2 regions of the Geobacillus sp. JS12 genome follow, and region 2 is predicted to be linked to the other one. Evidence: a T-box and tRNA genes for the amino acid it is inferred to sense, from the RefSeq annotation. Region 2 holds a T-box; the other holds one or more tRNA genes.
The links. The T-box of region 2 lies ahead of alaS (alanine--tRNA ligase). A T-box ahead of a tRNA ligase gene usually reads a tRNA of that ligase, here a tRNA-Ala.

Region 1: it has a tRNA-Ala gene. The T-box ahead of alaS (alanine--tRNA ligase) is inferred to sense a tRNA for this amino acid. The anticodon was not compared.

What each region holds. Positions count from the first base shown of each region.
Region 1 is NZ_CP014749.1:2,542,695-2,549,961, reverse strand. It holds gene A0V43_RS12520 (MFS transporter) at 1-1,054, opposite strand, end outside; gene A0V43_RS12515 (GNAT family N-acetyltransferase) at 1,127-1,627, shown strand; gene A0V43_RS12510 (hypothetical protein) at 1,684-1,935, shown strand; gene A0V43_RS12505 (thermonuclease family protein) at 2,135-3,016, opposite strand; gene A0V43_RS21020 (hypothetical protein) at 3,267-3,425, shown strand; partial or broken gene A0V43_RS12500 (DnaD domain protein) at 3,425-3,796, shown strand; tRNA gene A0V43_RS12495 (tRNA-Ala) at 4,028-4,100, opposite strand; gene A0V43_RS12490 (MgtC/SapB family protein) at 4,173-4,850, opposite strand; gene A0V43_RS12485 (DMT family transporter) at 4,968-5,876, shown strand; gene A0V43_RS12480 (protein-glutamine gamma-glutamyltransferase) at 5,847-6,665, opposite strand; gene A0V43_RS12475 (hypothetical protein) at 6,755-6,922, shown strand.
Region 2 is NZ_CP014749.1:2,166,601-2,173,867, reverse strand. It holds partial or broken gene recD2 (SF1B family DNA helicase RecD2) at 1-1,436, shown strand, start outside; gene A0V43_RS10665 (PRC-barrel domain-containing protein) at 1,462-1,935, shown strand; gene A0V43_RS10660 (hypothetical protein) at 1,951-2,142, shown strand; gene A0V43_RS19095 (YrzQ family protein) at 2,154-2,288, shown strand; gene A0V43_RS10655 (AI-2E family transporter) at 2,409-3,470, shown strand; T-box leader at 3,518-3,742, shown strand; gene alaS (alanine--tRNA ligase) at 3,789-6,425, shown strand; gene A0V43_RS10645 (IreB family regulatory phosphoprotein) at 6,493-6,759, shown strand; gene ruvX (Holliday junction resolvase RuvX) at 6,764-7,180, shown strand; gene A0V43_RS10635 (DUF1292 domain-containing protein) at 7,196-7,267, shown strand, end outside.

The DNA of each region.
Region 1 (7,267 bases), 380 kb from region 2:
TGCCCATATAGCGGAAAAAGTTGTACACGCCGATCGCTGTCGAGCGGTTCGCCTGAAAGACGTTCGTCAGCACAGTTGTTTGCACCGGGAGCGAAAGGCCTAAAAACAAGCCGAACAAGGCGATGGCCAAAACAAGCAGCGAAAGCGATCGTTGGGCTGCGATCAAGAAAAAGAAAATGGACAGCACGGTCAAGTACGATGCCGCCAAGAGGATGCGCCGCTCCGGGAAGCGTCCTTGAAGGCGCCCGCCGAGGAAGCTGCCGATGACGATCATGGACGACATCGCCAAGTACACCGTCCCTTTTTCCTGCGCCGACAGACCGTACCGATCCGTCAAGATGCTGGGCAAAAAGACGAGAAAATTATACAGCGAGTAATATTGAACAAATCCAAGCAGAACGATCGACGACCCGGCGCGGCGGAGCACTGAAGCGAAGTCGGAGAGGCGAAACGGGGACGAAACGGCCGTTTCCGGTTTCGTTTCCTTCAGCAGCAGGAAATTGCCGGCACCAACTAAGCCGCCGACGGCCACGAGCGCCAAAAAGACGGTGCGAAATGGAAAATGCTCTGCCAAAAAGCCGCCGACGATCGGCCCGACGACAGGGCCAAGTGAGACCATCATTTGAAACGTCCCCATCGCCCGCCCGCGCTCTTTGCCGGTGAACAAGTCGCCGATGACCGTGGCGGCGACGACCGACCCGGCCGCGATGCCAACGGCTTGCAAGGCGCGGAAAAACAAGAGCGCATAAATGGATGTTGAGAAAAAACAGCCGAGCGAAGCGGCGATGTAGATGACGATGCCGCCAAGCAGCACCGTCCTCCGTCCTTTCCGGTCGGTGAGCGGACCATAGACGATTTGCATCATCGCCAGGAAGAACGTGAAAATGGAAATCGTCAAGTTGATCAAAAACGAAGAAGTCGCAAACGCCTCCCGCACTTCTGGTAAAATAGGAGTGTAAATCGTTTGCGTAAACGGGCCGAGAAACGCGGCGAGCGACACAAGATAGACGACAAGCTGGCGCTTCATCTCTTTCCCCTTTCTTTGCCAGTCCATATGTTATGATTATACTCCTGCTTTTTTCGTTTTTGGAAACGAAATGCTTATCGAGAAAAGGTGGGGATGAGAATGGAATCATGGTTGATCCGCGATGCGACGATGGAAGATTTGCCGCACATTGTCCGCATTTATAATGAAACGATCCCGAGCCGGATGGTGACGGCGGACTTGGAGCCTGTGTCGGTTGACAGCAGGCGGGCGTGGTTTGAGGATCACGACCCGCACCATCGTCCGCTTTGGGTCGTCGAGGACGACGGCGCGGTTTGCGCCTGGCTCAGCTTTCAGTCGTTTTACGGCCGCCCGGCGTACCGCCATACGGCGGAGGTAAGCATTTATATCGCCGAAACGCATCGCGGCCGGGGGCTTGGGGCGAAGCTGCTCGAGCGGGCGGTCGAACGGGCGCCCGAACTGGGGATCAAGACGCTGCTCGGCTTTATTTTTGCGCATAATGAACCAAGTTTGCGGCTTTTCTCCCGCTTCGGATTTGAACGATGGGGATATTTTCCGCGCGTGGCGGAATTGGACGGCGTGGAACGCGATTTGGTCATTGTCGGCAAACGGCTTGTATAGAATGGGGGAGGCGGGGAAGTCATAAGTAATGAGGATGAACGGAAAGAGGGAAGGATATGAACGTCATGCCGATTCGGCTGTTTACGATCCAAGATGGGGAAGGATTTGTCGCTGACGCGTTTCAATGCCCGGTGACCGGCAATTTGATTTACAAATCGTCCGGCACGCCGTCTGTCATCGCGTACACCGATTTGACCGACCAACAAATCATGCGCCTTGAACAATACGGATTTCGGCGGCTCGATTCGGCGCCGGCGTCGATGGAAAACGGTCGAGATGGCATTGAAGAGCTATTGCCGAGGCAATGAGGGAGAGAGAAAACACAAGATGAAAACGTTGAAGAAAAGGCCTGCCCGCTGGGGACAGGCTTTTTCTTTTCCCCGGAAGGGTGGCGACAGATTCGTGCGTGAGAAAGTTCAAGGGATGAAACTGCGGCGCTGCAAGGTTTTTTTTATTTGAAAAAACATTGTTGCAAAGCCTGATATTCGTTCCATCACCGGCCGTTGATCATGTCAACCGGCGGATGAGCCAATAGAGCGCGGCGGCCGCCGCTAGGCCAAGCAGCGTATAAAGAACCGGACGGCCGGATCGTTCGAGCGGCGTTTTGTTCTCCAAAGCCGGCGGGTGATCGGTCTTGGCCGTCTTTTCCTTCGTCTGCGGCCGCGTTTCCGTCCCTGCCCCCTCCCTCTCTCCAGCGGCACGCTTGCCGTACATGCCCGCTCCGGTTCGTTTCGCCTCCTCGTACGCCTTGCGGACGCGCGCTTCGTATTTGTAATCGCCATAGTCATAAAAGTCTTCGACAAGTCCGGCTTTGGCGAGGTCTTCTTGCAGCAGGCGCTTGCCGACCCACACCCAGGCGAGCAGCCGCTGGTATTTGTCAAACAGCGCGTCTCCGTCGGTCTCAAGCAAAATGTTCCCTTGATGCAAGCGGGAACATGTAAACCGGCTTGCTTCTTTCCCATACGGTTCGACTTGGATCGTGCTCTCCGGCGTATCAATGAACAAAAACCTCGTCGTGTATACATGGCCGTTGACGCGAAACTTCGCCGTATCGCCGTCGATGCACTCGACCAATTCAGCCGGGTAGGTGCGGCCAAGGCGCAACGTAGAACGATCTTCTTTCTTCCCCAGCGTATGGCCGTCCAGGTCGATTCGTTCTGGGGTGAGATGCCGCTTGCATCGTTCATTGCCGTTGTATTTCTGAATAAGTTGGACAAGCTCTTGTTTCGTTTTCGCCTGCTTCGCCAGCGCAGTCGGCTCATGGAGCAAATACACGCAGTCGCTGCCGCGGAAGTGCCCGCCCAACTCATCAAGCTCGCCAGGGTGGGCAAAAGCGGAAATCGGGAACATCAACAGGAAACAAAACAAGAATATGACCATTCGTTTCAAAAACGATCCCTCCACTCGAAAAACATTTCTTCCTCTTGAACAAGAACCGGATGTCCGCAATGGATGGGTTTCAGCACACGATCGCACATGTTATGCCGGTTTTTGCCGTTTTTCAGCGAAAAATCAAGCCAATATGGCCGTTATCGCGCTGTTAGGCGATTTGCGTTCGTTCACGATAAAGTTTATCAAAAAAGTGGAACGATGAGGAAACATCTCGTCAATCAAGGATGTTTGAGGGGGAGAGGATGACATGTCCAACTTGCTTTTCGATGATCAACCGTTGGTCATTTTGCCGCAGCTCGCTTTGGCGATCGGGTTGAACGAAAGCATCGTTGTTCAGCAGCTGCATTATTGGCTCAAGAAAAGCGAAAACGTCCATGACGGCTATAAGTGGGTGTACAACACGTGATCAATGCGTGGGTGGACGATGCGTCCGAGGAATTGGTGTTGGAAGCATTGAAAATCGCGGTGGAAAACGGCGCCAAACGGTGGGTGTACGTGGACACGATTTTGCGCGATTGTACGGAGAAAGGGTACCGCACCGTGGACGAAGTGCGCGCCGCGCGGTTGGCGTTTCGGGAACAGCGGATGAAGCAGCGATCCGCCCCGCCTTCATCCGATGGCGGGAGAACGATGCGGAAACCGATCCGCACCGAGATCGTGCCGGATTGGCTGAAGATGGATTACAGCCAGCCGGAAGACGACGACTTTGACGTTGAGCAGGCGCGCCGAGAGCTCGAGGAACGTCTGAAAAAATACAAAACCAACCTGGACGGATGAAGCCGAAGGGCGTAAGAGCCCGAGCAGTCTCATCTCATGACGGGACGTGAACCGAGCGATCTCCCGTGTGCCCCACGCTTTGAAGTTCAGTCAGGTCGTTCACTGGTGCTGGCGCCCCTTCACGTTTAGATGGTGGGAGGCTTCTTTTGGGAATTTGTTCACAGGGAGATGGCTCATCGCCATCTTCCGAAACGAAAATAAAAAACCCTTGCACGGCAAGGGTTTGGCAAATGGAGCATACCGGGCTCGAACCGGTGACCTTCGCGCTGCCAGCACGACGCTCTCCCAACTGAGCTAATGCCCCAAAAAAGGATATGGATGATCTGTCCATGTCCCATTATATATATGGATGCGGACAATTGCAATCCTTTTTTGATCACCCGCTTTCAATATCAACGTGCACGACATCGTCAATGGAGCGGATGACGTAGTAAAGTTCGGCGGTCGAGCGCTTTTGGTCAATGACGGCTCTTAGTTTCAGCAAATGTTCATTCTCTTCAACATCTTTAATGCGCATCGTTTTGATATTGATGTCCTGTTGTTTTAAATGGTCGATGACCTTTGTAATGTTTTTGGCGTCCGCTACGGTGATTTGCAGCAGCACCTCTTTTTCGCGCAGCTGCTTCGGTCCGAAAAAATTGATCAAAAACGGAATGAGTTCCACACTGACAATGAGAAGCGCGACGCCGAACGCCGATTCCCAATAGAAGCCTGCGCCGACCGCCACTCCAATCCCTGCCGCCCCCCAAATGATCGCGGCGGTCGTCAGCCCGGTGATGCTGTCGTTGCCGCGGCGCAAAATGACGCCCGCTCCTAGGAACCCAACTCCGGACACAATTTGCGCCGCCAGTCGAAGCGGGTCCATCGTAATATGGTCTTTGAGCGGAAAGACGTACGCCGATTCGATCGAAACGATGGTAAGCAAGCAGCTGGAAATGGAAATGACAAGGCACGTTTTCAACCCGACCGGTTTTCGCTTCAATTCCCGTTCCAGCCCAATGATCAGCCCGAGAATGGCGGAAATCCCTAGTTTGAGGAACGGATCAAACATCATCGCTTCTCACCTCGTTCATGGTATAATGAAAGAAAACGCCTGATGACGCCTGTTTTCGCCCGGCGTGAAAACGGCGGCCAAGAACTGCGCTTGACCGAGACAAGGGGAGGAAAACGAATGAAGCCGCCAAGCACCATCAAGGCTTATGCCGCTCTATTCATCGGTGCGCTTGCCGTGTCAACATCCGCCATTTTCGTCAAATGGTCGCAGGCGCCGTCTGCGGTGATCGCCTTTTATCGGCTCTTTTTGACCGTTGTCATCATGACGCCGTTGTTCCTCCAGCATCGAAACGAACTCCGAGGCATCTCTCGGCGCGATTGGCTATTTTCGCTCTGTTCTGGGGTTTTGCTTGCCTTTCATTTTATCCTTTGGTTTGAATCGCTTGACTATACCTCCGTCGCCAGCTCGGTCGTGCTTGTGACGCTGCAGCCGCTGTTTGCCTTCGCAGGCGGCGCGTTGTTTTTCCGCGAACGGTTGACCGTCGGCGCGGTCGGGAGCGCGGTGTTGGCCATTATCGGCAGCGTTCTCATCAGCTGGGGAGACTTCCGCGTCAGCGGCCAAGCGCTGTACGGCGATGGATTGGCGCTGCTTTCGTGCGCGTTTGTCACAGCGTATTGGCTGTTCGGCCAAGAGGTGCGCCAACGGTTGTCATTGATGACGTATACCTATATCGTCTATGGCATCAGCGCGGCGGTGTTGTGGCTGTACGCGATGCTGTTTCGCCTTTCGCTGACGGCGTATCAGCTGACGGATTGGCTTTGTTTTCTCGCTCTCGCCGTCATTCCAACGCTGCTCGGCCATTCGGTGATGAACTGGGCGGTCAAATGGGTCAGCGCCTCGACGGTGTCGATGGCGATTTTATTTGAACCGATCGGCGCTTCCGCCTTGGCCTACTGGCTGTTTGGCGAACCGATCCGTCCGTTTCAATGGATCGGCGGTATTTTTATTTTAACAGGAATCGCCCTGTATTTGTGGGAGAAAAGCGAAAAAGGTCCGCTAACGGTGCAAGAACGTAGCGGACCCTAACGTTCCGACGATCAACGAAGAGCGGCGGATCGGCAGGCGGAATTCATCGAGGCGGCGAGCGAATTGGGACAAATAAGCGAAATCGACTTGTGTGATATCGGGAAGCAGGTAAGCCGATTTCGTCGCCCCCTGCTTTCGCTTTCGATTGAGGGCGGCGATAATGCCGTCTGCCGTCTGAATGCCGATGCCGTGTCCGTAAAACAACCCGTCGCCCAAGTAGATCGTATTTTCCCCTTGCCATTGCGGCGTCAGCGGATCGAATTCCGGGTTTTTGAAATAGAGGCAATCTCCGGGGAGAAAGTGTTCATCTTTTTTTGTTTGAATGCCAAGATCCCGGTCGGTATGCCAGTCATACAGCAGCAAATCCGCAAACAGCCGGTTGAATGCCGCTGGATCGATTACGTCAAGCACGGCTTTGTAGAACACGATGACGATCGCGGTCGCGCATTCAAACGCGTATCGCTCGCTATGGACAAAAATGTCCTGAATCGCTTCGGAAGCCGTGACATCTGGACGAAGACGGAAGCCGCCGCGCTCGTCCCGCGTCCAGAAATCGCTGTTGCAGCGCGAAAAACGGAAAATGGCAAACCGCGCCCGGCTTTTCGCCAACTCGCCCGCCGCCCGAACAATGCGGTCGCGCAAGGCGATTTCAAATCGAAGCTGGTGTTTATTTGCATACGTATACAACTTAGGCGAGGAAACAAGGGCATCTAAGATTCGTTGTTCGCTGGCCGGAAGCGAAAACGAACTCGAAACGTCAAAGTTGATTGGTGACAACACGCGAATCAAAGTGAAGAAGCCTCCTTGATGAAAGGATCGCAACAACGATATAGATGCAAAACGGAAAAGTTCTCCACGTCCTTGACGAAAAAAGTCGCTTGCCTATTTCGACCGCCCGAGGCAAACCGTCGTCTTCTTCGCCGCACCTTGGCGCGGCGGAAGACGGAACGACTACCTGCTTCACAGACCCAGGCGTGGGGCTGGAAGCGGCGTTGTTCGGTCGCCTGACAGTCCATCCAGTCGCTCTGCAAAAGCCGTCGATGTGAAAGCGTCCAATCGCATCTATATAGCGATGCCATAGAAAAAATGTATGCACTCGCGCCGGTGTTCATTCCCCTTTTTTAGGAAAAGAACGCTTTCCTGTGGGATGGAGAAGAGGGAACGGGGATGGATCAGCGCGTCCTAAAATTTTTTTAAAAAAGGTATTGCTTTTTTCGAGTTAAGGTGGTATATTAGAAAACGTCGCTGATCGAAGAGGTTGTTTGACAGCGATGCGAAGCAAAAAAAGCAGTTGACATCGAAAAAGATGTTATGCTAACATAAAAGAGCTGTTTGAGAGAGACAAAACAGTCGAAAGCTTGTTCCTTGAAAACTGAACGAAACGAAGCGTA
Region 2 (7,267 bases):
AACATTAAGCGGCTGCTCGGGCAGACGCCGCCGTCGGCGTTTGCCGAGTCGGAGTTTTTGCTGGCGCTTGGGGCGCTTGAGGAACGGCTTGGCATGCAATATGCCCCCAGCAAAGGGAAGCGATCCAACAAGCGCTTTCTTCGCCGCTGTTTATTTTGACCGGCGGTCCGGGAACGGGGAAAACGACGGTCATCAAAGGCATCGTCGAGCTGTTTGCCGCCCTAAACGGCCTGTCTCTTGACCCGGCTGACTACAAACAAGGCGAGCCGTTTCCGGTGCTGCTGGCCGCACCGACCGGCCGAGCGGCGAAGCGGATGAGCGAGGCGACCGGGCTGCCGGCGGCGACGATCCACCGCTTGCTCGGCTGGAATGGGGCGGAAGGGTTCAGCCGCGACGAGAACGAACCGATTTCCGGCAAGCTGCTTGTCATCGATGAGATGTCGATGGTCGACACGTGGCTCGCCAACCAGCTGTTAAAAGCCGTGCCAAACGGCATGCAAGTCATTTTCGTCGGCGATGAGGATCAATTGCCATCCGTCGGGCCAGGGCAAGTGCTGAAAGACTTGCTCTCTTCAGGCGTCATTCCGTTCGCTCGGTTGACCGAGGTGTATCGCCAGGCGGAAGGATCATCGATCATCGAGCTTGCCCATAAGATGAAGCGCGGCGTCGTGCCGGACGATTTGACCGCTCCGAAGGCAGACCGTTCCTTCATCCGCTGCCGTGCGGGCCAGGTCGTCGATGTCGTGCGGCAAATCGCCGACAACGCGCGCAAAAAAGGGTTTTCCGTCAAAGATATTCAAGTGCTCGCCCCGATGTACCGTGGTCCAGCGGGCATTGACCAATTGAACAAAGCGCTTCAAGAGCTGTTCAACCCGCCGGCTGAGGGGAAGCGGGAGCTGTCGGTCGGTGAGGTCGTCTACCGCGTCGGCGATAAGGTGCTGCAGCTCGTCAATCAACCGGAAGACAATGTGTTTAACGGCGACATCGGCGAAATCGTTGCCATTTTTTACGCCAAAGAAAATACGGAAAAGCAAGATTTGCTCGTCGTCTCGTTTGATGGCATTGAAGTGACGTACACACGGCAAGATTTAGGACAAATCACCCATGCGTACTGCTGTTCGGTTCATAAGGCGCAAGGAAGCGAGTTTCCAATCGTCATTTTGCCCGTCGTCAAAAACTATTACCGGATGTTGAAACGGAATTTGTTGTATACTGCGGTGACAAGAAGCAAGCAGTTTCTCGTTTTATGTGGAGAAGAGGAAGCGTTTCGATTCGGCGTCGCAAAACAAAGCGACGGAGCGCGCCAGACGGCGCTCGCTGAGAAGCTGGCGGGGGCGGCGGCTCCGTTTGTCGAGGTCGAACTGCCGTTTGAAGAGGCGAACATGGGGATGGAAAACGTTACGCCGTATGACTTTATGGGCGATGAGCCAAGCTAAAGGTGGCTGGAAAGGTGGGAGAACGATGCGGACGTTTTCCGACATCAAGAGCCTTCCCATTTATGAACAAACGACGGGAAAAATGGTCGGAACGATCGCTGACATTTGGTTTACCAGCCACGGCGCGGTCAAAGGGCTTGTCGCGGAACAGGGCGGTTTGTTCGGCCGCCGCCGTTATTTGCCGCTTTCAGCCGTGCAGTCGTTCGAAAACGACCGAGTCATCATCTGTGATGCAGATAGCTTCCAGCCGTTTCCTTCTCCTGACAGCGGCCACTCTCTTTACGGCGAACGCGGCCTCGCCGGCAGCATGGTTGTCACCGCGGACGGAACAACGATCGGACTGTTGGATGACGTATATTTTGACGGGCAATTGGGCAAAATTGACGGATACGAGATCAGCGAGGGATTTTTTTCCGATTTGACCGAAGGAAAGAAACGAATGGAGCTCGCTCCGTTCACCGCCAGAGAAGGCGTGGTCACCGTGGAAACAACGATGTAAGGAGAGTGGCTGTCCATGCTCATTTGCCCGAATTGCAAACGAAAAAATTTAGGGAAAATCGGCGTCAACCAGTACTACTGCTGGGATTGCTTTATTGAGCTGTCCGTCTCGAAAGGGATGATCCACGCCCATCAAGTGGAAGAAGACGGAACGTTGAGTTCCCTTGACGACTTGTTTGACGACCACGAACGCACGATCCAATTTTAGGGGGGACACGCATGAACCGGATGATGACGTCGCTGTTAGCAGTCGGATTAGGCGTCGCCGCTTATCAGCTCGCCCAACGAAACGATTGGATGAACGGTCGCACGATGCGGAGGATGCGCCGCCGCTTGATGCAAGCGATCCGCTGACGGCGCTGCCGCCCTCGCCTTTGCGCGGGGGCGGCGCCTTGTGGCTGTCAAATAGTGCTAAAAGCGGTGAAGGCATATTTCTCGCCGCATCTCCTACACTAAACGGTAGGAGGTGTGGCGATGGGCGAGCAACAATGGCTGTCGTTCTTTCGCATCGGAAAATGGCTGCTGATTACGGCAATCATCTATTTGATCGTTCGGATGAAAGACGTTTGGTGGCCGGTCATCGATTTTATCGCAACGGTGTTGACGCCGTTTTTGCTGGCGTCGTTTATTACGTATTTGCTCTACCCGCTTGTGGAATCCATCCATCGCAAAGGAATGCCGCGCGCCCTTGCCATTTTGTTGATTTATTTGTTGTTTTTCGGTTTGGTCGGCTACGGCTTGTACCGCGGCGTGCCGCTATTCATCGCCCAGTTGCGTGAACTGGATGAACAGCTGCCGTCTTTGATGAATACATACCGCCAATGGGTGCGCCACATCCACGACGAGACGTCGAATTGGCCGCTTGAGGTGCACACACGCATCGAGGGGATGTTTGCCGAGATCGAGCAAGCAGCGGCGGCCGCCGTCGCGATGGCGATTCATGCCGCCAAATCGTTCATCGGTTCGGCGGCGACGCTGTTGATCATTCCGTTTATCGTCTTCTATATGTTAAAAGACATCGATGTGTTGAAAAAAGCGGTTTGGTACATGACACCGAAGCGGTGGCGTGGGCCGGGGATGGCGTTTTTGAAGGATGTCGATGAATCGCTCGGCGGCTACATTCGCGGCCAGCTGTTCGTCTGTGCGGCGATCGGTCTGGCGGCGGCGCTCGGCTTGTGGCTTGCCGGCATGGATTATCCGCTGTTGCTCGGCTTTGTCATTGGCGTGACGAACATCATCCCGTATTTTGGCCCGCTGATCGGCGCCGTTCCAGCGCTCATTTTGGCTGCCACCGTCTCGCTGAAAATGGTCGTGATCGTGCTTGTCATCATTTTTACCCTGCAGTTTTTAGAAGGGAACGTTTTGTCGCCGCTGATCGTCGGCAAAAGCGTGCATATGCATCCGCTTGCCATTATGCTCGCCCTCTTTGCCGGCGGTGAACTCGCCGGCGTGCTCGGCCTCATTCTTGCCGTTCCGACGGCGGCGGTGCTGAAAGTGGCCATCGCCCATTGGAAAGAGCATTATGCTTCGCATTGACAAATGCTCTCTGCTTGTCTATAATCTTTCAATGAAAAAAGCGAATACATAACGCGATGACGGATCGAGTATGTTGCAGTCCATCTTAACGCGCGAGTTCGCGCACAGAGAGGAATTTCCGCGGCTGAAAGAAATTCCAGATGAAGGGCAACAGAAGGCTAATCCGGAGCGCAGGCAAAACCTGACGCAAGGCTGCGTTACGGCCAAAGAGGTGATGGGCGTTTTTTGCCCATAAACAGGGTGGTACCGCGAGCATAACTCTCGTCCCTGCAGGGGATGGGAGTTTTTTTATATAAAAGGCGAAAGGGGAGGATCATCATGAAAAAGCTGACATCCGCCGAAGTGCGGCGCATGTTTTTAGAGTTTTTCCAAGAAAAAGGCCATGCGGTTGAGCCGAGCGCATCGCTCATTCCGGTCGACGACCCGTCGCTGCTTTGGATCAACAGCGGCGTCGCGACGTTGAAAAAATACTTTGACGGGCGCATCGTTCCGGAAAACCCGCGCATTTGCAACGCGCAAAAATCGATCCGCACCAACGACATCGAAAACGTCGGGAAAACGGCGCGCCACCATACGTTTTTTGAAATGCTCGGCAACTTTTCGATCGGCGATTACTTCAAGCGCGAAGCGATCCATTGGGCATGGGAGTTTTTAACGAGCGACAAATGGATCGGTTTTGATCCGGAACGGTTGTCCGTTACTGTCCATCCGGAAGACGAGGAAGCGTACAACATTTGGCGCAACGAAATCGGCTTGCCAAAAGAGCGAATCATTCGCCTTGAAGGAAACTTCTGGGACATCGGCGAAGGCCCGAGCGGTCCGAACACGGAAATCTTTTACGACCGCGGCGAAGCGTTCGGCAACGACCCGAACGATCCGGAGCTGTACCCAGGCGGGGAAAACGAGCGCTATTTGGAAGTGTGGAACCTCGTCTTTTCGCAGTTTAACCATAACCCGGACGGCACGTACACGCCGCTGCCGAAGAAAAACATCGACACCGGCATGGGCTTGGAGCGGATGTGCTCGATTTTGCAGGATGTGCCGACGAACTTTGAAACCGACTTGTTTATGCCGATCATCCGCGCTACCGAGCAAATTGCCGGCGAGCGGTATGGCGAAGATCCGGACAAAGACGTCGCTTTTAAGGTGATCGCCGACCATATTCGCGCCGTGACGTTCGCGATCGGCGACGGGGCGCTGCCGTCAAATGAGGGCCGCGGTTATGTGCTGCGCCGCCTGCTCCGCCGCGCGGTGCGCTATGCGAAACATATCGGCATTGAACGTCCGTTTATGTACGAACTCGTCCCGGTCGTCGGCGAGATTATGCACGACTACTATCCGGAGGTGAAAGAAAAAGCCGATTTCATCGCCCGCGTCATCCGGACGGAAGAAGAACGGTTCCATGAAACGCTCCATGAAGGGCTCGCCATATTGGCGGAGGTGATCGAAAAGGCGAAAGAGCAAGGAAGCCGTGTCATTCCGGGCGAGGAAGCGTTCCGCCTGTATGATACGTACGGCTTTCCGATCGAGCTGACGGAAGAGTACGCCGCTGAAGCGGGCATGACGGTCAACCATGCCGGATTTGAGCGCGAGATGGAGCGGCAACGCGAACGGGCGCGCGCGGCCCGGCAAGATGTCGATTCGATGCAAGTCCAAGGCGGAGTGCTCGGTGACATTAAAGATGAAAGCCGGTTTGTCGGCTACGATGAGCTTGTTGCCGCATCGACGGTCATCGCCATCGTCAAAGACGGGCGGCTTGTCGAGGAAGTGAAAGCCGGCGAAGAGGCGCAAATCATCGTCGATGTGACGCCATTTTACGCCGAAAGCGGCGGACAAATCGCTGACCAAGGCGTGTTTGAAAGCGAAACAGGAACAGCAGTCGTCAAAGATGTGCAAAAAGCGCCGAACGGCCAACATCTTCATGCGATCATCGTCGAACGCGGAACGGTGAAAAAAGGATCCCGCTATACGGCGCGCGTCGATGAAGCAAAGCGGATGCGCATCGTAAAAAACCATACGGCGACCCATTTGCTCCATCAAGCGCTAAAAGACGTGCTCGGCCGCCATGTCAACCAAGCGGGGTCGCTTGTCGCCCCGGACCGGCTTCGTTTTGACTTCACCCATTTTGGGCAAGTGAAGCCAGAGGAGCTCGAGCGCATCGAAGCCATCGTCAACGAACAAATTTGGAAAAGCCTCCCAGTTGACATTTTTTATAAACCGCTCGAGGAAGCGAAAGCGATGGGCGCGATGGCGCTGTTTGGCGAAAAATACGGCGACATCGTCCGCGTCGTCAAAGTCGGCGACTACAGCCTCGAGCTGTGCGGCGGCTGCCATGTGCCCAACACATCAGCCATCGGGTTGTTTAAAATCGTCTCCGAGTCCGGCATCGGCGCCGGCACGCGCCGGATTGAAGCGGTGACCGGGGAAGCGGCATACCGCTTTATGAGCGAACAGCTTGCTATTTTGCAAGAGGCGGCGCAAAAACTGAAAACAAGCCCGAAAGAATTGAATGCGCGTCTTGACGGACTGTTTGCCGAGCTGAAAGAGCTCGAGCGCGAAAATGAATCGCTTGCTGCCCGCCTCGCCCATATGGAAGCTGAGCACCTCACCCGTCAAGTGAAAGATGTAAACGGCGTGCCGGTGTTGGCGGCAAAAGTGCAGGCCAATGACATGAACCAACTGCGGGCCATGGCTGATGATTTGAAACAAAAGCTCGGCACGGCGGTCATCGTGTTGGCGTCCGCCCAGGGCGGAAAAGTGCAACTGATTGCCGCAGTAACGGACGATTTGGTAAAAAAAGGATTCCATGCCGGCAAGCTGGTGAAAGAAGTAGCGTCGCGTTGCGGTGGGGGCGGCGGCGGGCGCCCGGATTTGGCGCAAGCTGGCGGCAAGGACCCAAGCAAGGTCGGCGAAGCGCTCGGTTATGTCGAAACATGGGTGAAATCCGTTTCCTAATTGGCGCGGATCGTGTACAATGGATGTAAAAGGACGGGGTGCCTGAATAAGGAGCGAGGTGGAAACGGTGAGCTCGTTTGACCAAACGATGCAGTTTCATTTTTCAGAGGAGCCGGCCGAGACGAACGTTCGCGAAGTGTTGTTGACGGTGTATGGCGCCTTGCAGGAAAAAGGCTACAATCCGATCAACCAAATTGTCGGCTACTTGTTGTCCGGCGACCCAGCTTACATTCCGCGCCATAAAGATGCGCGTGCGCTCATCCGCAAAATCGAACGCGACGAATTAATCGAGGAATTGGTGAAATTCTATTTACAGGGGCAACGAAAGGATTAACCTGATGCGGACGCTAGGATTAGATTTGGGAACGAAAACGCTCGGCGTTGCCGTTAGCGACGAACTCGGCCTTACAGCGCAAGGATTGGAAACGATCGCCATTGATACGGAGCGCGGCGACTACGGCTTAAAGCGGCTGCGCGCCATCATCGATGAGTACGGCGTCGATACGATTGTCGTCGGGTGGCCGAAAAACATGAACGGCACGCTCGGGCCGCGCGCTGAGGCAAGCGAGCGGTTCGCCGCCAAATTGCGCGAGGAGTTTTCTTTGCCCGTTGTGCTTTGGGATGAACGGCTGTCGACGATGGCCGCCGAACGGATGTTGATCGCTGCCGACGTCAGCCGGAAAAAGCGGCGGAAAGTGATCGACAAAATGGCGGCGTCCGTCATTTTGCAGTCATATTTGGACAGTAAACGATAAATTGGAGGAGAAAACATGGAACACGGAGACCGTCATATTACGGTTGTCGACGAACATGGCAACGAGCAGCTGTGCGAAATTTTGTTT